Regions from separate parts of the Paenibacillus sp. MMS20-IR301 genome, predicted to be linked through region 1. Evidence: a T-box and tRNA genes for the amino acid it is inferred to sense, from the RefSeq annotation. Region 1 holds a T-box; the other holds one or more tRNA genes.
What was found. A T-box is a leader RNA that pairs with one kind of tRNA and senses whether it is charged. The one in region 1 lies ahead of metG (methionine--tRNA ligase), so its partner is inferred to be a tRNA-Met.
Positions count from the first base shown of each region.

Region 2: it has a tRNA-Met gene. The T-box ahead of metG (methionine--tRNA ligase) is inferred to sense a tRNA for this amino acid. The anticodon was not compared.

Region 1 covers NZ_CP135275.1:2,528,426-2,531,811, forward strand. Annotated here, with positions in the region: gene LOS79_RS11230 (GNAT family N-acetyltransferase) at 1-78, opposite strand, end outside; gene LOS79_RS11235 (hypothetical protein) at 198-413, opposite strand; gene LOS79_RS11240 (site-2 protease family protein) at 481-1,575, opposite strand; T-box leader at 1,657-1,925, shown strand; gene metG (methionine--tRNA ligase) at 2,020-3,386, shown strand, end outside.
Region 2 covers NZ_CP135275.1:4,813,385-4,816,770, reverse strand. Annotated here, with positions in the region: rRNA gene LOS79_RS20695 (23S ribosomal RNA) at 1-470, shown strand, start outside; rRNA gene rrf (5S ribosomal RNA) at 615-731, shown strand; tRNA gene LOS79_RS20685 (tRNA-Ile) at 795-871, shown strand; tRNA gene LOS79_RS20680 (tRNA-Asn) at 875-950, shown strand; tRNA gene LOS79_RS20675 (tRNA-Ser) at 955-1,044, shown strand; tRNA gene LOS79_RS20670 (tRNA-Glu) at 1,186-1,260, shown strand; tRNA gene LOS79_RS20665 (tRNA-Val) at 1,398-1,473, shown strand; tRNA gene LOS79_RS20660 (tRNA-Met) at 1,560-1,636, shown strand; tRNA gene LOS79_RS20655 (tRNA-Asp) at 1,709-1,786, shown strand; tRNA gene LOS79_RS20650 (tRNA-Gln) at 1,994-2,068, shown strand; tRNA gene LOS79_RS20645 (tRNA-Lys) at 2,138-2,213, shown strand; tRNA gene LOS79_RS20640 (tRNA-Leu) at 2,231-2,314, shown strand; tRNA gene LOS79_RS20635 (tRNA-Gly) at 2,322-2,396, shown strand; tRNA gene LOS79_RS20630 (tRNA-Arg) at 2,407-2,483, shown strand; tRNA gene LOS79_RS20625 (tRNA-Pro) at 2,621-2,694, shown strand; tRNA gene LOS79_RS20620 (tRNA-Gly) at 2,707-2,777, shown strand; gene LOS79_RS20615 (helix-turn-helix transcriptional regulator) at 3,165-3,386, shown strand, end outside.

The sequences.
Region 1 (3,386 bases):
GACAAATACCTTTTTGCGGATGGTAAGCCCCATCTGGAGCTGTTCCTCTGTAGTTACGTGTACAATTTCCACGGCCATTGCGCTAGCCCCTCTCTGTAGGTCGGTCAACATTGAGCCATTATACAGAATTCTTAATATTCTGTATATAGAGAGCCCGGACAGCCGGCCTGCAAGTGCTGAGACAGACAGCCGCTGAACTACTGAACCGAATAAACCTCTTCCGGAATGGACCGGTCGTACACATCCAGCATCACCGGTGATACCCGGTTGTCCTGAGTATCCAGCCCTCCGTCTAGTCCGCTCATACTGCGGATATGCGTGTATTCCGGCTCCCTGCTTCCTGCTGAACATCCCGCTGTCACGAGGAGCAGGCAGATTCCGGCCACTCCAGCCCGCACTGCTGTCAAAGTCATTGTTGTCCCTCCCATTCATCTTGGCTCTATACAGCTTTGACGAATAAGAAGCTTCATAAACGAATAATTATAGATTTACATTGCCAACAATATGAACAAGATACATCATGCCCCCAAGAATCCCTGCAAGTGCAAAGTAAGCAATTCCGTATCTCCAGCGGGACGCTGCCGGAACATCATAGTATTTATCATTCTCATAAACGCTGAAGCTGACCTCACACTGCATCTTCAGCTGCGCCCGTGCATCCACATAAATCTCTTCCAGCTGTACCACCCGCACTTTATAGATAATAGACTGGACCGGCATGCTTGCAGTGCCATAATAGTCCAGACTCTCCCAGCGGACACCTAGATACTGCTGCCGCTCCAGATCACTGTAGGTTGTAAACGGCAACTCCCGTTTATGTTCCGGCCCGGGAATCAGATACCCCTGATCCCGCAAGTCCTCTATCGGGATCAGGAAGCTTTTCAGCACGGTATGCATCTGCTTCTGTGCACGGCGGCTAATATATTTCTTGTACAAGTCGTAAGCAAACAGCACCCAGATAATGAAGAACAGAACGGATTTCAAGTAGATGATGACAGCTAATCCGCCGATCAGGCCTCCGAGCCATAACCAGCGGGTAACCGCCGTAGCAATTCGTCCGCCATCCAGCGGATGAATCGGCAGCAGATTGATCAGATTCAGGAAGAATCCTACATAGGCCAGCGAATAGAGCAGCGGGCTGTGATAATAATAAGCTGCCCCGAATACTGCCGCCGCACCGATGCTGCCCAGCACCGGTCCGCCAAAGGCCAAGTAAGCTTCCTCCCTGGCATTAAGCGGCTGCTTCTTCATCGTGATGAGCGCTCCCATAAACGGGATGAACAAGGGGGCGCTTACCGGCAGGCCGATCCGTCTGGCAGCCAGCACATGCCCTAATTCATGTATGAACAATAGGGCAACGAACCCTGCAGCAAAGCCCCAGGGATAGATCTGAGCGTATGCCCAGATGGATACTGCCATAGAGATGACCGGACCCGCCAGCTTTCCCAGCTTGAGGAGAGAGAGAATAGCCTTCCCCTTCAGCAGCAGCAGTACTAACCCGCCGCCGAGCCATCCTTTTACACCACCTGAATTATTCTTTTCCTGCTTTTTTTCCAGTTCCGGCAAAAGTCTCATTCTCCTTTTCTGTGTGAATCAAATTGCGGTATTGACATAACCAGTGTCTGCCCTTTATGATATCCAGTAATTAGCATAACTACAATAGCTGCGAAGAGAAAGAGTACCCTGGCAATTCTTTCACAGAGAGCTCCGGCCGCTGAAAAGGAGCAAAGAAAACCCTCGGGAATATGGTCTCAGAGCTGCGCACCGAAGTCCGTTCACACGGGCCGTAGGCTGCGCCGGAACCCGCATCCGTTACCATGCTAGGGTATATCCGTGATTCTCACGGCCGTACCTGAAGAGGTGGATGCTGCAAGGCATCGATGAATTTGGGTGGTAACACGTGAGCACAGGCTCTCGTCCCTTTGGGGATGAGGGCCTTTTTTGCGTTCCGGCGAACTGAAGCTGATGCTATCAAAACTTAAGCTGATGCTTCCGAAGCGAGTTTTGCGAAGAAAATTCATGGAAGCTGATGCTTTCAAAACTTTGAGGAGGATGATTAACATGCGCAATATTTTTATCGGAGGAGCTTGGCCGTATGCCAACGGCTCCCTGCATCTGGGAAGGCTCGCCAGTATTCTGCCGGGAGATATCCTGGCCCGCTACCACCGCGCCAAAGGCGACCAGGTTCTATACGTATCCGGCAGTGACTGCCACGGGACTCCGGTCGCTGTACAGGCCGCCCAAGAGGGGGTATCCCCCGGGGCATTCGCCAGCCGGTACCATCAGGAATTCACAGATTGCTTCCGTACCCTTGGCTTCACCTATGATCTGTACACCCGGACCGATCAGGAGCAGCATCACCGCGTTGTACGGGAGCTGTTCCTAAAGCTGCTGGAGAACGGGCATTTGTACCGGAAGTCTACACTTCAATGTTATTGCGAGCAGGATCAGCGGTTCCTGCCGGACCGTTATGTTGAAGGCCGATGTCCGGTCTGCGGCAAGCAGGCAAGAGGCGACCAGTGTGATTACTGCTCCACTCTGCTTGATCCGGCGGATCTGCTGGAGCGTACCTGCAAGCTATGCGGAACCACGCCTGTACTCCGCTCTACCGAGCATTTCTATTTGTCTCTATCCAGCTTCCAGAGCACACTCTCGGATTACGTAGAATCTGCGCAGGGCTGGAGAGAAAATGCTGTGCGCCTAACCCGCAGGTATCTGCAGGAAGGGCTCCAGGACCGGGCGGCTACGCGCGATCTGGACTGGGGCGTAGATGTTCCGGCAGACGGCTTCGCCGACAAAAAGATCTATGTCTGGATCGAAGCCGTCAGCGGTTATCTCTCGGCCAGCAGACAGTGGGCTGCTGAAACCGGCAACCGCTGGGAGGATTTCTGGCTGGATTCTGCTGCGCAGGATAGGGAAGAGCCTCACTCCATAACGGCCTACTATGTCCACGGCAAAGATAATGTGCCGTTTCACAGCTTAATCTGGCCGGCTCTGCTGACTGGTGCAGGCGGACTGCATCTGCCGGACCGTATTCTGGCTTGTGAGTATATGACCCTCGAAGGTGAGAAATTCTCCACCAGCCGCAACTGGGCTGTCTGGGTACCGGACATTCTCAGCCGCTATGAGCCGGATTCCATCCGGTATTTCCTGACTGCGAACGGCCCTGAGAAACGGGATGCCGACTTCTCCTGGCGCGAATTCATTCACAGTCACAACAGTGAGCTGCTTGGTGCTTTCGGTAATTTTGTCAACCGCAGCCTGGTGTTCGTGAACAAATCCTTCGCGGGAAAAATCCCATCCGGTGAGCTTGCGCCTGAGTGGGCAGACTTGATTGAACATTTGTACCGTGATGCCGGTCAATTAATAGAAGCAGGCCATTTCAA
Region 2 (3,386 bases), 2.3 Mb from region 1:
CTCAACGGATAAAAGCTACCCTGGGGATAACAGGCTTATCTCCCCCAAGAGTCCACATCGACGGGGAGGTTTGGCACCTCGATGTCGGCTCATCGCATCCTGGGGCTGAAGTAGGTCCCAAGGGTTGGGCTGTTCGCCCATTAAAGCGGTACGCGAGCTGGGTTCAGAACGTCGTGAGACAGTTCGGTCCCTATCTGTCGTGGGCGCAGGAAATTTGAGAGGAGCTGTCCTTAGTACGAGAGGACCGGGATGGACGTACCGCTGGTGCATCAGTTGTTCCGCCAGGAGCATGGCTGAGTAGCTACGTACGGACGGGATAAGCGCTGAAAGCATCTAAGCGTGAAGCCCCCCTCAAGATGAGATTTCCCAATACGTAAGACCCCTTGAAGACGACGAGGTAGATAGGTTGGAGGTGGAAGTGCAGTAATGCATGGAGCTGACCAATACTAATCGGTCGAGGGCTTATCCAAGAATACCCCAAAAAGTGAAGAAGAGGCTAACGAAGCCGATTCCGAATACTTTCCGGGGGCCCCGTAAGAAGGGCAAACGCAAATTTCGTTTCGGATTCAGTTTTCAGGAATCAAATCCTGAAGCATTTACGCTGTAAATGCCCGTTTGGTGGCGATAGCGGAGGGGTTCCACGCGTACCCATCCCGAACACGACCGTTAAGCCCTCCAGCGCCGATGGTACTTGGACCGAAGGGTCCTGGGAGAGTAGGACGCCGCCAAGCGGACAATTCCACACACCTTGTGGTATTTTTTTTGCCCATAATAGCTGTATAGTGTACGAGAACGGGCCTTTAGCTCAGCTGGTTAGAGCGCACCTCTGATAAGGGTGAGGTCAGTGGTTCGAGTCCACTAAGGCCCACCATTTTCCCTGATAGCTCAGTTGGTAGAGCACTCGACTGTTAATCGAGTTGTCACAGGTTCGAGTCCTGTTCGGGGAGCCACCATGGAGAGGTGTCCGAGTTTGGCCGAAGGAGCACGATTGGAAATCGTGTAGGCGCCACAAGCGTCTCGAGGGTTCGAATCCCTCTCTCTCCGTAGCTTTGCTTCCTTGTAAGGGATGAGAACCCTCAGTGGTTCGTTGGAGCATAAGCTTCGTTAGCAATACATCGCAATCTCGTAACGAAGTGAAGAGTATCCCTCTCTCTCCGTAGCAGTACTTTTAGAAACAAACATTATGGCTCGTTGGTCAAGGGGTTAAGACACCTCCCTTTCACGGAGGTAACATGGGTTCGAATCCCATACGAGTCACCAATATCTTCTTCGATTTATGGGATGAGAATTCCCTGGGTTCGTTGAAGCATCGGCTTCGGTAGGAATACTTCGCAATCTCGTAACGAAGTGAAGAGTATCCCATACGAGTCACCATTTATTTTAATGATATATCTCATGGAGGCTTAGCTCAGCTGGGAGAGCATCTGCCTTACAAGCAGAGGGTCGGGGGTTCGAACCCCTCAGCCTCCACCATACACATTCCCCACAAAGTGAAGCAAAGACTTCGCAGAGGATTCCGGGTACTTTCCGGGGACCCCAAGGGACAATATTTTTACTGACGCGGGGTGGAGCAGCCCGGTAGCTCGTCGGGCTCATAACCCGAAGGCCGCAGGTTCAAATCCTGCCCCCGCAACCAATCCCCACAAAGTGAAGAGATGCTTTGTAGCATATTCCGAATACTTTCCGGGGACCCCAAAGTACCAAACTTGGAACCGTGGTGTAGTTGGCCTAACATGCCTGCCTGTCACGCAGGAGATCGCGGGTTCGAATCCCGTCGGTTCCGCCATCTTTATCTGCTTCAGGGATGAGATTCCATTTAAGGGTTCGTTGAAGCATAAGCTTCGTTAGCACTACATCGCAATCTCGTAACGAAGTGAAGAGTATCCCGTCGGTTCCGCCATCTTCATGGCATAAAGGTATTAGGAATTGTGCATCCTATATCTCGAAGTATAGAGTATCCATCCTATTCCGTAGGTTATGCTAATTATATTATTGGGGATTAGCCAAGCGGTAAGGCAACGGACTTTGACTCCGTCATGCATAGGTTCAAATCCTATATCCCCAGCCACTTCACCCCAAAAAGTGAAGTTAAGCTTAGAAGGTTAATCCGATTACTTTTCGGGGACCCCTTATATGCGAGCCATTAGCTCAGTTGGTAGAGCACCTGACTTTTAATCAGGGTGTCGAAGGTTCGAGTCCTTCATGGCTCACCATTTTCCTTGTAAAGTGTGCGCGTGTGGCGGAATGGCAGACGCACCAGACTTAGGATCTGGCGTTTCACGACGTGGGGGTTCAAGTCCCTTCACGCGCACCATGTTTTTGCGGACGTGGCTCAGCGGTAGAGCATCGCCTTGCCAAGGCGAGGGTCGCGGGTTCGATTCCCGTCGTCCGCTCCATATAGATTTTGCGCCCTTAGCTCAGCTGGATAGAGCGTTTGACTACGAATCAAAAGGTCAGGAGTTCGAATCTCTTAGGGCGCGCCATCTTTTCTTCTTTGAATATCCAAAGTGTCCTCAAGATTCGAACGAGTTCGTTGGAGCATCCGCTTCGATAGAATAACTTCGCAATCGGGTGCGTAGCATCCGTATCTCTTAGGGCGCGCCATCTTTTCTTCTTTTTTCGGGATGTAGCTCAGCTTGGTAGAGCACCTGGTTTGGGACCAGGGGGTCGCATGTTCAAATCGTGTCATCCCGATTTTATATTTTTGCGGGTGTAGTTCAATGGTAGAACTTCAGCCTTCCAAGCTGATAGCGTGGGTTCGATTCCCATCACCCGCTTATATAGTTGCTTAAGAAACTCTTGAATTCCAAGGGTTTTTTTTGTATATAAATATATAGGTTGAACGAACTTAAGACTTATAGAAAAGGCTGATTCTTATGGACACCACGGCCCTTATCCGCCGTTTTTCATGGGCTCACTCCATTTATTTGGTGAAATAACGGCGCTGGTGTCCGCAAGTCCGGCACTTTGGTGCCTTTCCGCAGGCTTAACGTCTCTCCTGTCCGTAACGCTTAGCTAATTTGACATGCATATGCCGGAGCGGCTGCTCTTTACTGAAATGAAAAATGCTGTATTTTTGCAGACTGCCATGTGCTATTGGAACTGATATAGTATAGCTATGGTATCATAGGCAGTATTTACATGGAAAGTAAGGAGCATTCGTTATGACAGACAAAGTAATTCGAATTTTTAAAATTATTAACGCCATCCAGTCGAATCCCGGAATTACGGCTGCAGACTTGGCTTTCCGGTGTGAGGTGAATATCAGGACGATTTACAGGGACCTCGATGTGATTAGCCATTTTGCCCCGGTTACGAATGAGGGGAGGGGGACGGGCTACAAATTTATGGGGAAATTCTTCATGTATCCGCTGGATTTCTCCGAG